DNA from 2 places in the Berryella intestinalis genome. Region 1 is predicted to be linked to the other one. Evidence: predicted binding sites of a transcription regulator. Region 1 holds the regulator's gene; the other holds the start of a gene.
The links. The regulator LexA, encoded in region 1, represses DNA repair genes until DNA is damaged. The targets are predictions, from matches to a motif close to CNAACANNTGTTNG.
Positions count from the first base shown of each region.

Region 1 (7,751 bases):
TGCGAGCGTTTGCCGGGTTCGCGGACAAATACTACCTGTCAGACGACGTCGAGCCCTCCGTTCGCATCGAGCGCGGCCGTGTGGTGGTGTCCGTCCCGCTCGTTGTGCGAGACGACGTTCCCTAACGTTCGGGAACCGCGGCGCCATGCGCGTCCTTCCGGTTCGTTCGTCTGGATCTCATGTGCTCCATGAGCCGTTTTAACCGAGATGTGCGGCAAGTTACGGTAAAATATAAAGGCTGTACACAGACAAACCTAAACCGACGCAAACGCACGAGCAAACCTAAGGTAACCGCACTATGCCATTTGATGAGATGCAGGCCGGAAGCTGCCTGAAAGTTTCTTCGAAGTCGTCCCCGGCTTCGGTGGCCGGCGCCATAGCCGGGATGGTGAAAGACGGCGTTCCCGTCGAAATGCAGGCCGTCGGGGCAGGCGCTGTGAACCAGGCCGTCAAGGCCATCGCCATTTCGCGCGGTTTCCTCTCGCCCATCGGCATCGAGGTAGCCTGCATTCCCTCGTTCGCCGACATCGTCATCGACAACGAGTACCGAACCGCCATACATTTCTCGATCGTCGCGCAATCGGTGCGCGGCGTCACCGACGTGGTTGCGGACTAGCGCCGATACCGCCTGCTCCGCCGACCGTTACGCGAGGTTCCTTCCATGATCTTTTCCCAAGCTCCCTTTATGGACCTGAAGTTCCATGTCCAAACCTACGGCTGCCAGATGAACAAGCACGATTCCGAGCGCGTCTACGGCATGCTGGAGAGCATGGGCGCCGAATCGGTCGATTCCATCGAAGACGCCGATGTGGTGGTCTTCATGACCTGCTGCGTGAGGGAAGCCGCCGATACGCGCCTGTTCGGCCAGGTCGCCTCGATGAAGAACCTCCCCGTGAGGACGGGCTCCCCGCTGGATCAGCGCCTGGTCGCCGTGGGCGGATGCATCGGCCAGCGCGACGGAGAGAAGCTGTTCGACGACCTTCCGAACCTCAACGTCGTTTTCGGGACGCAGAACCTCTCGTCGCTGCCCGCGCTGCTCATGGACGCGTACGGGCAGGGGGGCAAGCGCGCCGAAGTGCTGGAGGCCTCGTCGGAGTTCTCCTCCGAGCTTCCCACCGATCGCGAGCATTCCTGGGCGGCGTGGCTTCCCATCACCGTGGGCTGCGATAACTTCTGCACGTACTGCATCGTCCCCCATGTTCGCGGGCGCGAGCGCTCCCGTTCGATCGAGGACATCGTCAAGGAAGCCGAAGGCTACGTGGCCTCGGGCGTGCGCGAGATCACCCTGCTCGGGCAAAACGTCAATTCCTACGGGCGCGACCTGTACGGAGAGCCTCGGTTCGCAGAGGTCCTCGAAGCGGTGGCTGCGACGGGCATCGAGCGCCTGCGGTTCGCCACGAGCCATCCCAAAGACCTCACCGACGAGGTCATCGCCCTGTTCGGCAAGCTTCCCTGCCTGATGCCGTATCTGCACCTGCCCGCGCAGTCGGGTTCGAACGATGTCTTGAAGCGCATGAACCGCAAGTACACGGTGGAGCATTATCGTCAGCTCATCGACAAGGTCCGCGCGGTTCGCCCCGACATTGCCTTGTCCACCGACATCATCGTGGGCTTCCCGGGGGAGACGGCGGAAGACTTCGAGGCGACGTTCGATCTCGTTTCCAGCGTCGGCTACAGCCAGGTATTCACCTTCATCTACTCAAAGCGCGAGGGCACGCCTGCTGCGAAATGGGACGACGAGACGCCCCGTTCGGTCATCCAAGAGCGCTTCGACCGTTTGGTCGAGGCCGTTCAGAAAAGCGCCTTCGACGCCAACCAGGTCGACCTCGGCGCCGAGGTCGAGGTTCTGGTGGAGGGAACCTCGAAGCGCGACGATTCGGTCCTGGTGGGGAAGAGCCCCAAAAACCAGACGGTTCATGCGCCCATCCCCGAGGGTATCTGCGCTTCCGACCTCATCGGGAACATGGTGACGGTGCGCGTCGACGAGGCGCGCACGTGGTATCTGCGCGGCACCGTGACCGAGGTGAGCGAAGCGGTCCGCTGATCGAACGGGAGGCTGCCCTATGGGTGACAAGCGCGTCGTCTGCATCGTCGGACCGACGGGGTCGGGCAAGTCGTCGCTTGCACAGGCGCTGTGCGTTTCCGTGGGCGGGGAAGTGGTCAGCGCCGATTCCATGCAGGTGTACCGCGGTATGGACATCGGGACGGGCAAGGTGCCCGCCTCCGAGCGCGTCGTGGCCCATCACTGCCTCGATCTGATCGATCCGGGCCAACCCTATTCCGCGGCACTGTTCCAGCGGGATGCGCGCGCGGCCATCGGCGGAATCGAAGAGCTCGGCAACATCCCCGTCCTTTGCGGGGGAACCGGCTTCTACGTCCGCGCGGCCATCGACGATTACGAGTTTCCCGACGGAGAGCAGGTGGGAAACCCCGTGCGCGACCGCTACCTCGAGGTGTTCCGCTCGATTGGCGCCCATGGCCTGTGGGAAGAGCTGCAGCGGGTCGATCCCGAAAGCGCGTCGATCATCCCCGAAAACGACGTCAAGCGCGTTGTGAGGGCCTTCGAGCTCATTGCGGACGGCACGTCGTACGCGCGCCAGAAAGAGAAGCTGGCCTCGATACCGCAGAAGCTTCCCGCAGCGATGTTCGGGCTGCGGGTGACCCCTGCCGTTTTGAGGGAGCGCATCGATCTCCGAGTCGACCAGATGGTCGAAGAGGGCCTGGTGGGCGAGGTCGAGCATCTTCTCGACCAGGGTTTTCGCGAGGGCATAACCGCGCCTCAGGCTATCGGCTACAAAGAGATCGTCGAGCATCTCGAGGGCCGCTCGACGTTAGACGACGCGCTCGAGCAGATCAAGGTGGCGACGCATCGGTACGCCAAGCGCCAACGCACCTGGTTCAACCGCGACAACCGGATCTTATGGATCGATTACGATTCCATGAATAGGGACGCTGCCTGCGAGTTCATATCCGATCGGCTTGATACACTTGCGGTGAACGACTAGATCGAGAAAGGGCCGCCATGAAACTGCATTTCGCGAAACTCCACGGAGCGGGGAACGACTTCGTCATGATCGACGATCGGGATAGGTCCATCGACCTTTCGCCCGATCAGGTCGCCTTCCTGTGCGATCGCCACTTCGGCATCGGCGCCGATGGCGTGATCTTGGTGCGGCCGGGCGAAACCGAGGGCGCTTCCGCTTTCATGCACTACATCAACGCCGATGGCACGCTCGCCCAGATGTGCGGCAACGGTGTTCGCTGCACGGCGAAATGGGCCGTCGATCGCGGCCTGGTCGACTCTTCGGCTTCGGCAACCGTCATCGACACGCTCTCGGGTCCCAAGCCCATCGAGTTCGCGCGCGACGAACGGGGCTTGATGCGCGCCGCAACGGTCGATATGGGAGCACCCATCCTCGAGCCGAGCCAGGTGCCCACGGTGCTCGCGGCGACGGGGGCCACAGAGGACGGACGCTCGTTCGTGGGCGATGTCACGTTGAAATCGCCCTTCGGGAATTTCAGGTTCACGTGCGTTTCCATGGGAAACCCCCATGCGGTCGCCTTCATCGAGGACTGGGAGGCCCTGTACGACGCCGCCTTCACCGATCCCGGGAACAAATCCCTCGCAACGCTGGACGTTGACAAAGTCGGCGCCTTCTTCGAGCCCCATGCGGCCTTCCCCGAGAAAGCCAACATCGAATTCGTCAGCATCGAGGCCGATCATCTGGCTATGCGCGTGTATGAGCGCGGGGTGGCGGAGACCCTTGCATGCGGAACGGGCGCCTGCGCGGTGGGCGTTGCGGCGTTCATCACCGGTCGATCGGGCCGCGTGAACGACGTGAGGCTTTTGGGCGGAACGCTCCATATCGAATACGCCGAGGACGGGCGCGTTCGCATGACGGGACCTGCCGCCCAGGTGTTCGAGGGCGATATCGAGCTGTAGGGTTCCAGGTTCCCGGATTGCGTGGAGGTTACGGTTGGATCGATTCGAGGAAGTGACCGTCAAGGGCATGACGGCTGTCGAGGCCCCGCGCGAGCGCGCGGTTGTGGTCGGGGTGGATCGCCCCGGCCTCGACTGGCCGGTCGCTTCGTCGCTTCAGGAGCTGTCGCGCCTGGTCGATACGGCGGGTGCGGAGGTCGTCGGCTCGTTTACCCAACGCTTGGTCAAACCGAACCCGCGCACTCTCATCGGCTCGGGAAAGGTGTCCGAGATCGCCGAGGCCGCGCGCTCCCTGAAGGCCGATGTGGTGGTATTCGACGACGAGCTGACGCCGTCTCAGCAGGCGAACCTCGAGAAGGGCTTCGACAAGGCGATCAAGGTGCTCGACCGCACGGCGCTGATCCTCGACATCTTTGCGCTGCATGCGACGACGAAAGAGGGCCGCTTACAGGTCAAGCTGGCTCAGAACCAGTACCTTCTCCCGCGCTTGCGCGGCATGTGGGCCCACCTCGCCTCCAACCGCATGGGCGGCGGCGTGGGCTCGCGATTCGGCGAGGGGGAGAGCCAGCTGGAAGTGGACCGTCGCATGGTGCGCAAACGCATCACGTCGATCAAGCGCGAGCTCGAGCATGTGAAAAGCGTGCGCAGCGTGCAGCGGGAAGGACGCTACAGCACGGGCGTCTTCAAGGTCGCTATCGCGGGTTACACGAATGCGGGCAAGTCCACGCTCATCAACCACCTGACGGATGCGGGCGTTTACAGCGACGACAAGCTGTTCGCGACCCTCGACTCCACTACGAGGCGGTTTGCGCTGCCGGAAGGGCGCATCATCACCCTCACGGATACCGTCGGGTTCATCAAGAAGCTCCCGACCACCCTGGTGGAGTCGTTCAAGTCTACGCTCGACGAGATCAACGGCGCGGATCTGATCCTGCACGTGGTGGATGCTTCGAGCGACGAGCTGTCGTTTCACATCGAGGCGGTGAACGAGGTGCTCGGTCAGATCGGAGCCGAGAAGATCCCGCGCCTGCTCGTGTTCAACAAAACCGATGCCCTGGACGAAGCGACGTTGGGGGCGTTCAGGAAGCGCTATTCGGAAGGCGTGTTCATTTCAGCTGCCACAGGTGACGGAATGGACGACTTGCTGGCCGTGGTATCGCATGCGGCCTCCGCAGACGAGGCGCTGTTCGAGGTCGAGATCCCGTTTTCGTGCGGGGAACTGGTCTCGTTGGCGCATGAGCGCTGCCGCGTTGTGTCCGAAAGCTACACCGAGCAGGGAACGCGGCTCTCCCTGTTCGTTCCGCCCGCACACGAGCGTTTCTTCCGTCCTTACGCTATTTAATTCAGTTTTGATTAATAGTTCAGCTTGAGTTCTGTCATATTAAACAAAACGCTATATTCTTCTGAAAACCGCGACCACTTTGCCCACGATCGTGCAGTCCCGGGTGATGATGGGCTCCATGGATGAGTTTTCGGGCTGAAGGCGAATGTGGTCGCGTTCGCGGTAGAAACGCTTCACGGTCGCGCCGTCTTCGATGAGCGCTACGACGATCTCGCCGTTGTTGGCGACCTTCTGCTCTTTGACGACGACGTAATCGCCGTCGTTGATCCCGGCTTCGATCATCGATTCCCCTCGCACCGAGAGCATGAACGACGGGGCGTCTCCGACTATTTCGGTGGGAAGCGTCATTGTGTCCGTTATGTTTTCCTCTGCGAAGATCGGTTCGCCGGCAGCCACGTTTCCCACGAGGGGGATTTCCACCGCATTGCCGAACCGGGGTGCGATGATGTTGGTCGGCTCGACGAGCTGTTCTTCGTCGGGGTGCGTGAGCGTTATCGAGCGGGATTTCAAAGGATCGCGCTCGATGTAGCCCTTCTGTTCGAGCGCTCCGAGATGGACGTGGACCGTGGAAGGGGAGGACAGGTCGAGTGCGGTGCAGATCTCGCGCACTGTGGGGCCGTAGCCCTTTTCGCGGATGCACGCTTCGATGCATTCGAGCACCGCGCGCTGCTTCTTCGTAAGCTTCTCAGGCATGTTTCCTCCAAACACGAACATTTGTTTGAAAAATCTTTGACAAGAACCTTTGTTCGATTTATTATAAACACGAACAAAGGTTCTATGCAAGCGAAAGGCATGGTATGAACGTCAAAGATTCCAAGCGCTGCCCGGTGGTGGGAACTTCAGCTCTGCAGTACCAGGGCGTTCGGTACGGGAAGATAATCTCGTTCAACGATATCAAGCGGAGCGCGGAACGGGGCTCTGAAACCATGCAGCCCGATCGTCGGCATCAGGGTTCAAGCGCCTTACCGTCGTATTCCGCGGAACCGGCGGTCGGCCGCACAGCGAAGTCGGTCGTCGACGGTCTTCTTGACACGACGGTGCTCGGCTGCAGCGATGCTGTGTGCAGCATCGCTTACGAAGATGCCCGCGGAGTGTCGTTCGGCCTGCTCACTAAGGGTCAGTCCCTGGTTTTGGGCGCTGGCCTGGTGCTGCTCGCCTCTCTCGGGATGTTTCTCGGAGCCTAAGCGCTCCGAATCCCTGCGCTCTCTATGGGCTTGGTTGTCCGCCGAACATCTCGCGCTCGTTGCATGGTACTCTAGGAGGACCGAAGCAAAGGAGCGATATGCGCTGTTCAGCATGTGGAAATCTTGAATCGAAGGTCGTGGATTCCCGTCCTTCGGACGACGGGACCTCGGTCCGCCGTCGGCGCGAGTGCCTTAAATGCGGGAATCGTTTCACAACGTACGAGCGCCTCATCGACACATCGTTCATGGTTATCAAATCCGACGGGTCGTCTGAGGCGTACGATCGCGACAAGCTGATGCGGGGCCTGCTGATCGCCTGCGCTAAGCGCCCGATCTCGCCCGAGCAGATCGAAAGCCTGGTCGATGATATCGAGTCGTCTTTGCGCTCCGAATCGAAGACCGACGTGTACTCCAAGGATCTCGGTTCGATGATCATGAGCCGCCTCGTGAAGCTCGATGACGTCGCTTACGTTCGTTTTGCCAGTGTGTACAAGCATTTCAATAGCGTCGAGGAGTTCGCCGAAGCGCTTGAGGAGTTGAACAGATAATGGGTATCGAATTGAAAATCAAAAAGCTCGACCCTTCGATCGAGCTCCCTGCGTATGCCTATCCGGGTGATGCGGGGCTGGATCTGCGATCGGCAGAGGACGCTGTTCTGAAGCCGTTCGAGCGCAAGCTTATAGGGACTGGGTTGGCGGTCGCCATTCCCGAGGGGTATGCGGGCTTCGTTCTGCCTCGAAGCGGTTTGGCCGCCAAGCACGGCATTTCCATCGTGAACGCTCCCGGGCTCGTCGACAGCGGGTATCGCGGAGAGCTGAAAGTCGCGCTGTTGAACATCGATGCCGAAAACGAGTTCAGGATCGAGCGCGGCGACCGCATCGCTCAGCTCACCATCTTGGCCACACCGGTTGTCACTTTGGCGCCTTGCGAAGAACTGCCTTCCTCCGAACGCGGTCTTGGCGGGTTCGGAAGCAGCGGGGTTTAGCTATTCGGTCCGACGCCGCATGGACTCGCTTGGTTTCAGGTGATTTCTGGTGTTAGGACTCGAATCATCAAATACAGGCCCTTAGAATCGATCTGAGGGCTTTACACGGTATTTTCCCAGTTCAAACTATAGGAAAAATATGGCTGAAAAGAAGAACGAAGACAACGAGGATCGTACGTCCGACGTCGAGGAGCGCGATGGGCGGGATCAGGGCGCACCAGAGCCTCCCAAGGGCTACGATGCGAACGGCTGGAGCGACCCCTCGAAAGATTTCGATCGGGATCCGCGGGCCAGCTTGGA
Region 1 is NZ_CP009302.1:897,675-905,425, forward strand. Features, by position in the region: gene JI75_RS03990 (ATP-binding protein) at 1-125, shown strand, start outside; gene JI75_RS03995 (stage V sporulation protein S) at 299-616, shown strand; gene miaB (tRNA (N6-isopentenyl adenosine(37)-C2)-methylthiotransferase MiaB) at 662-2,044, shown strand; gene miaA (tRNA (adenosine(37)-N6)-dimethylallyltransferase MiaA) at 2,064-3,005, shown strand; gene dapF (diaminopimelate epimerase) at 3,023-3,943, shown strand; gene hflX (GTPase HflX) at 4,011-5,282, shown strand; gene lexA (transcriptional repressor LexA) at 5,334-5,975, opposite strand; gene JI75_RS04025 (hypothetical protein) at 6,080-6,466, shown strand; gene nrdR (transcriptional regulator NrdR) at 6,565-7,014, shown strand; gene dut (dUTP diphosphatase) at 7,014-7,451, shown strand; gene JI75_RS04040 (hypothetical protein) at 7,591-7,751, shown strand, end outside.

Region 2 (7,751 bases), 700 kb from region 1:
GCTGCCGGCCGAGACGGGCGGTCTCGTCGCTGACGATCTTCGGCTGGAGGACCGAGCGAACCTTGTCGGAAACGCTCTTCACCGCATTGATCGGGGCGTTGGTGACCGAATCGACCGCCGCCACCGCGTTGGACGCCGTGTCGGAAATGGTCGTGACGTCCTCGAGTATCTGGTCGACGCGCATGAGCTCGAGATTGGCGGCGTCGAGTGTGAGCGAAACGCGATCGACCAGCGGATCGACCTTGTCGATAGCGGGCTGCAGCGTGCGCGTGATGTACTCGACGTGCTCGAGCGTGGGCTCGATCTGCTTCTTCACGTCATCGACCGTCGCACGCAGGGACTTCACCGTGCGGTACAGCTCGATCAGCAAAACGACGAGGGCGATGCCGACCACGACGAATACGGCGGGCAGCGCCACGCTGAGCACGGTAGTTGCATCCATAGGAAGCCTCCTGAAAACGGTAACACCTCACTATATCATCCCGCCCCTGAGAAAACGGCTGATTGCCCCTCGGTTCATGCGCCGTTCATAGGCCCGCTACGCGCGGTCGCGCTGGGTGCCGTCGATGCGGTACCCCTCCCATCCGCGCTCGGAGGGGCGGTAGAACGCCCCGCGTTCGAGACCTTCGGGAAGATAGCGCTGATCCACCCATCCGCCCGGGTAGTTGTGGGGATAGAGGTAGTCCGCGTAGTCCTCGGATCCGGGGCGGTGCCGATCGCGCAGATGGTCGGGGACGTCGCGCACCGGACCGTGGCGCACCTCGGACAGCGCCGCGTCGATGCCCGCCTCGCATGCGTTGCTCTTGGGGGCGAGCGCCAGGTACGTGGCCGCCTGCGCGAGGTTGATACGGCATTCGGGGTACCCGATGACCTCGGCCGCCTTGAACGCGGCCGCTGCAACCAGCAGCGCCTGGGGATCGGCGTTGCCCACGTCCTCGGACGCGGCGATCATCATGCGCCGGGCGATGAACTTCGGGTCCTCCCCGCCGTCTACCATGCGGGCGAGCCAGTACAGAGCGGCGTCGGGGTCGCTTCCCCGCATCGACTTGATGAACGCGGATACGATGTCGTAGTGCATGTCCTTGTTCTTGTCGTAAGGGACGCTGCGGTGGGGCACCGCCGAAGTAACCGCGGAGACGCCGATCTCGGCCGGAGCATCGGCGAGGCCGGCTTCCACCATGCCCGAAGCCAGGTCGAGCGTGGTGAGCGCCGCGCGGCCGTCCCCTCCCGCCAGCATCACCAGCGCATCGCGCGCCTCGTCGCTGAGGCTGTAGCGCCCTTGCAGCCCGCGCTCGTCGGCCAAGGCGCGGTCGAGCAGGGCGGAGATGTCGGTATCGTCGAGCCCTTTGAGCTCGATTACGCGCGATCGGGACAGCAGAGCGCTGTTCACTTCGAAATACGGGTTCTCGGTAGTGGCGCCGATCAAAACGACCACGCCGCTTTCGACCGCATGGAGCAGCGAATCTTGCTGAGCGCGGTTGAAGCGGTGGATCTCGTCGACGAACAGAATGGTGCGCTGGCCGGTGAGCCCCAGCCTCTTTTCGGCCTCGGCGATCTCTCTGCGCAGGTCGGACACGGTGCCGCCGATGGCGGACACCTCCACGAACGCCGCGGCGGTGCTCTGCGCGATGACGCGGGCAAGCGAGGTCTTGCCCGTCCCGGCCGGACCGAACAGGATGATGGAGCTCAGGCGGTCGCGCTCGATGACCGTGCGCAGCCAGCTGCCCTCCCCGCATGCCTCGGTCTGACCCACCATCTCGTCGAGGGAGCGCGGGCGCATGCGCACCGCAAGCGGCGCGACCTTTTCCTTAGCCTGGTTCTCAAGCTCTGTGAACAAAGTATCCATGCGCTTGATTATAGCACATATGTTCGTGTTTTGGGCGACGAGCCTCCGCTGTGGAAGCGCATGCGCCCGGCGCATCGGACGCACCGGGCGAAAACCGGGCCTGGCGCCCCGCAGCCGTCAGACGGCCAGCACGAAGGGCTTGCCCCCGACATGGGCGATGTCGAGGCTCACCCCGTACACCTCTTCGATGAGCTGCGGCGTCACCACGTCTTCGGGCGCGCCCTGGCCGACGACCCTCCCCTGGGAAAGCGCGATCAGGTGGTCGCTGTAGCGCAGGGCCTGGTTGATGTCGTGCAAAACCATGATGACGGTCATGCCGAACTCCTCGTTCAACCGCCGCACCAAGCGCAGGATATCCAGCTGGAACCTCACATCCAGGTACGTCGTGGGCTCGTCGAGCAAAAGCACCTTGGAGCCCTGGGCGAGCGCCATCGCGATCCAGACCCGCTGGCGCTGCCCCCCCGAAAGCGACGCGACGGTCCGCGAGCGAACCTCGGACAGGCCGCACACCCCGATCGCCCAGTCGACCATCCGCTCGTCTTCCTCCCCCGAAGCGCGCCGGCCCTCCCCGCCCGATGCGCCGAGAAGCCGGCTGCGTCCCCGATGGGGGAAACGGCCGTATCCGACCAACCGCTCGACCGTCAGGTCGAACGGAGCGGTGTTGTTCTGGTGGACGATGGCCACCAGCTTGGCGTAATCGCGCAAGCGCAGGTCGGCCACGTTCCCGCGACGGAGGAACACCGTGCCCGACGAGGGTTTCAGCCCCTTGCTCATCAGGTTGAACAGCGTCGTCTTGCCCGATCCGTTCGCCCCGATCAGCGTGGTGACCGCGCCTTCGGGCACCGTAAGGCTCAAACCGTCGAACACGCGCGTGCTCCCGTACGAGAACCCCAGGTCGGTGATGGTGAACACACTATTCGCCATACGCGCTCCCAGCCTTTCTCAGCAAGACGATGAACGCGGGCCCGCCGATCACCGACATCACGACGGCGGCGCCGATCTCATAGGGAGCCGCCACGCTTCGCCCAATGGTATCGGCCAGAAGGAGCGCGAAGGCGCCCAGCAGCATGGAATAGGGCACCAGCCACTTATGCCCGGAGCCCACCAGCAGGCGCGCGCAATGCGGCACGATCAGCCCGAGGAAGCTGATGGGGCCGATGACGGCCGTTGCGATGGAGGCCAGCACGACCGCGATCGCCGAGATCCCCAGGCGGCTCCCCGCAACGTCGACGCCCAGGGAGCGGGCGGTCTTGTCCTCGAGGAGCAGCAGGTCGCAGCGCTTCCACACGACAAGCGCCGCAACCAGCAGGGGGGCCGCATACGCGAGCAGCACGCGCAGATCGCCCCAGGTTTTCATAGTGATGTTCGCGTCGACCAGGGCCGCCGCGCCCGACAGTGCCCCTCCCGAACCGGTGCTCGCCGCCGCCGACAGCCCCGAGAACATCGCGCTCACCGCGATGCCCACCAACACGATGCGCAAGGGAGACAGCGACCCTCCCCGCCATGACAGGGCGTACACCAGCGCAAACGCCGCGAATCCACCCGCGCACGCGATAAGCGGCGTGAAGTAGAACAGCGCGGGGGCGAACAGCGTGACGGCCACGGCGGCGAAGCCGGCCCCCGAGCTGATGCCGATGATGCCCGGATCGGCCAAAGGGTTCCTGATGACGGCCTGCAGCAGCGCGCCCGACGCCGCAAGCGCCGCCCCGCCCGCCATCGCTATGAAGATGCGCGGGAAGCGCAGGTCGAAAACGGTGGCGACGCTGTCGTCGTATTCGACGAACAGCCCGTGGAGCAGCTGCGTCGGGCCGACCTTCAGCGTGCCCGTGTTCACCGCGACGGCGAACAGCGCCGCAAGCGCGACGAGCAGCACCGCAAACGCGACGATCTTGCGTACCGTACCGATCATACCTACCCGCCTATCGAATCAGAAGGGGCGCTCGGAGCCCCGTCCGCATCCGACCCCGCCTCGGGCAAATCGGATGCATCGGCCTTGAAAACAGACGCCGAGGACCCGTCCGATCCGCTGGAATCCTCGTAGAGGATCGAGCGCAGATCCCTCAGCGCATCGGGGTAGCGAAACGTCGCGCTCATTCCGAAACGGTCGTTGGAAAGGTCGAACACCCTTCCCTCCCGCACCGCCCTGAAATGCTTCCACACGTCGTTGGTCGAGAACTCGTCGGAGAACATCTTCAGAACCTCGTCGGGAAGCGCATGGGAGGTCCTCAGGATTATGTCGGGATCGCGCGCCAGCATATCCTCGGTGTTCGCGTTCACGAACGCGTCCTCGGCGTCCGCGTACACGTTGTCCGCCCCGGCAAGCGCCACCAGGCTCCCCGCATAGCTGCGGGGGGTGGCCGCCAGATACGACCCCGGAAGGCCCATGAGGATGAGCACGCGCGGGCGGGGCTTGCCCTCGATGCTGGCCAGGTAGCCCTCCATGAACCGATCGCGCTCATCGAGGAGGCGCTGGGCCTCTTCTGCGCGATCGAACCTGCCTCCCAGATACGCGATGGAGTCGTAGAGCCCCTCCACGCTGTTCAGGTCGACGAAGATGGAAGGCTTGCCGATCGAGACGTACTTGGGCCGCAGGTCGTTTTCCAGCGATACGGGCGATATGACGAAGTCGGGATGGAGCTTCGCGAGGACCTCGAGGTCGGGCGCCATGGGAGGCCCCACGACCGTCGCATCCGCATAGCGCTCGGGAAGCTCCGACGACGTTTTGGGCACGCCCACCAGGTCGAGGTCGAGCTTCTCGGCGATCGAGACGACGGCGGCCGATGTGGAAACCAGCCGCGGCGACCCGTCGCCCTCACCGGACGAGGGCCGATCGGGATGCTGGTTGACGCATCCCGCGAGCAGTGCGCAGGCGGCGAGCGCGCCGAGAGCCGCAAGCCCTATGCGCCGCTTCGCGCCGCGTGCGCATTCCGCTAGCTTATACGTCACGGCTCGAGTCCCCGGCGCTTTCCGCCGCCGCTGCGGCGGCCGACGCCTGGGCCGCACGGCGGGGCCTCACGACCGCGACGTACGCCGCAACGCCGCCGAGGACCGCCACCAAGACGATCCCCCCGACGATGGCCGGGTAGTTCAGCGAGCCCGCATCGTTTTGAGCAGAACCGCTGACCGCGGCGCCGTCTCCCGTGTACTCCTTCACGCCCGACGCGGCGGCCCCTTCGGCGACGGCGGCCTGCTGGCCCTCTGCACGATCGGCGGCAGGCTCGGAAGCACCGGCTTCCGCAGAGGGCGCAGGAGCGCTCCCCTCGCCCGGCACGACCGTCTCGACGAACCCGGCGGCATTGCCCTCCCGCAGATCGGAAAGGGTGACGAAGTACACCACTTCGCGGCCCATCGCGTTCACGTACATGTTCACGCGCAGCGTGGCCTGCTCATGGGCGATCCGGGCGCGCACGTCCACCTTGTTTTCGGCGGCGTCGTTTTTCATCACCTGGGCGGACTGAGCCTCGTCGAACGCGCCGTCATGGTCGGCATCCGACGCGATCGAGACGGCGCCCACCTCGGCGGCCTGTGCCATGCGAAGCGTGACGAACACGGCCCCGTCCACGTCCTTTTCGACGTAGGCCTGCTGGCCGGTTATGCTCTGGACCATCGAGGTGCCCAGCACCGACTGGGCGGAACCGCCGGCATCCTCGATCGCCCCCGTATCGGGATTGGAGTACGAGGGGTTCACCGTGGCGGTGTAGACCGCCGACACCTCGGCATAAGCCGACTCGACGCCGCCCGGAACCACCAGGCAGGCTGCCAGCATGCAGCAGAGCGCGAACAGCCCCGCAACGATGCGCGCGCGGTCCGCGAAAGTCGCACAAGCCTTCATCGACGCATCCCTACCTGGCGCGGCGGCGGGTGAGCACAGCGGCGCCGGCAGCGGCCAGAGCCGAGGCCAGCGTCACCGCACCAGCTGCGGCAGGCGCGTTCGCATCACCGGTCTGGGGCGCGCCGGTCACGGCGGAATTGCTGGGGACGGTGCCGGTCTTGTTCGACGTGGCATGGAAGTTCGATCCCTCGCCCAGATCCTTCGCATCGCTGAGGTACAGGTGCATGTCGGCGCTCACCGTCATGTTGTTCATGGCGCTGATGGTCATCGACAGGTTGACCGTGGTGTCTTTGTCGGACCGGGGAACGACGATGCTGTACTCGCGGCTGCCCGCGCTCTCGCTCACCACGGATGCGGCGACACCGCCGTAGGTGAGGCTCGTGATGTAGTCGGGACGGTTCGTGGAGAAGCGCACCTCCAGCGTCCCGTCGGCCCGCGGGATGACGACCGCGTTATCGCCGAAGTACTGGCCGGCCATGGACGCAGTGCCGGTTCCCGTTTTGGTGAAGTTGATGGGGATCCGGTACGAATGCCCGACCTGCATGCCCTGGGCCTGCTTGGGCTGCTCGGCCGGAGCCGGGTCGGACTTGGGAGCCGGGTCGGGACCGGGCACGACAGGGCCCGGAGTCGGATCCGGGTCGGGCTTGGGCGAGGGCTCGGGATCGGGCTTGGGCGCCTCCTGCACGTCCAGCACCACGTCGGTGGCCACCTCGGAATGCGGGCCGGCGGTCACCTTCCACTTCACGCGGAAGGGGCTCGTAACGGACGCGACGTTGAACTTGTAGATCTTGGAGCCGTCCGCGGCCTCGGATACCTCGGCGGCCTTCCCGTCATCGCCGTAAGTCGCGCCGGCGAACATATCGGCGGACTTCTTCGCGATCACCAGGAACACATCGAACGTCCCGTCGGCCTTGGCGGTGTACCCTGCCGTGGTACCCACCATCCCCGCCATGTGAGCGGTCACGTCCTTGCCCGAGGTCGGGCTGACGAACTTGACTGCAGCGGTCTTATCTCCGGGCACCTTCGCGGGATCCGAAGGGTTCTCGGAGGGCTTGTCGGAAGGATCGCCGGGGTTCGTCCCGCCGCCGGGGTTGCCGCCCTCGGATCCGCCGCCGGGGTTGACGGGGGGCGCGGGCTGGTCGAGCTTGACCACCTTCACCGACGAGGTGTCGATCTGGATAGCGGCGCTGGGCGTGTATCCCTCCATCTTGGGAGCGGTGAAGCGAAGCGCCACCAGACCGGTGCTCTTGGTCTGCTCGTTCAGGGTGATGGTGAAGTCGGCTGCCGACCCGTTCTGGGAATCGGGGCTGGTCCACACGCGCTGCGTGCCGCCCGTCGGCTCGGAGCCCTTGGTGAAGCTGCCGAACTGGTCGACCGCGCTGAGATACCCGCCGAACACGCTTCCGATCTGCAGCTGCAGTCGGTAGGTGCCGTCTTTCACCGTCAGGTTCGCCGTCTTGGTAAGCGCCGAGTTCATCACGGAATCAGACGTCGCCGCAGGGGTCTGCTTGGCCGACACGGAAACGGTGTAGGTCCCGTTCGCCAGCTTCGCCCAATCGACGCTCGCAGCCTGCTCGGATACCGCGTTCGCCCCGTCGGCGAACGCGACGGCCGGCACGGGAGCGGTCGCCAGCGTCGCCGCCAGGGCCACGGCGGCTCCGCATGAAAGCCAGTTCTTCCCAGTCATGTACATAGATGTTCCTCCTTTGCGCCCCGCCCTCGCACGGGACCGGCACCCTCTGGGGAAGGGTGCCGAGATCGAATCGATGCGGCGAATAAAGTTAGACTTGGGTTTCTTTAACCCCTAATTTTTAACACCGGTTTACTTTTTTCGCAATGCATCGGAAAGGAGGAGTCTCCGACTATAAGAAAAAATGTATGCTGCATCTTACTCGAAGGGCAAAACGCGCTTTGACGGCGCGGAAACGGGGCGGTTCGCACAGCGCATGCGCGCCGCGCCCTACAACCGCTAAACGAACGTCAAGTCAACCCTTTACTTTGCGCTTTTCGAGCTCTAAAGTTCTAAGTGGTTCCGCACCCAGCCACGATACGCGGTGGACCGATGTCCTTTCT
Region 2 is NZ_CP009302.1:1,599,639-1,607,389, forward strand. Features, by position in the region: gene JI75_RS07025 (hypothetical protein) at 1-442, opposite strand, end outside; gene JI75_RS07030 (replication-associated recombination protein A) at 539-1,846, opposite strand; gene JI75_RS07035 (ABC transporter ATP-binding protein) at 1,964-2,770, opposite strand; gene JI75_RS07040 (FecCD family ABC transporter permease) at 2,760-3,755, opposite strand; gene isdE (heme ABC transporter substrate-binding protein IsdE) at 3,758-4,792, opposite strand; gene JI75_RS07050 (heme-binding Shp domain-containing protein) at 4,782-5,678, opposite strand; gene JI75_RS07055 (NEAT domain-containing protein) at 5,689-7,371, opposite strand.
Region 2: a site for LexA is predicted at 1,859-1,872, ahead of JI75_RS07030 (replication-associated recombination protein A). Genes of this name have one in related genera too.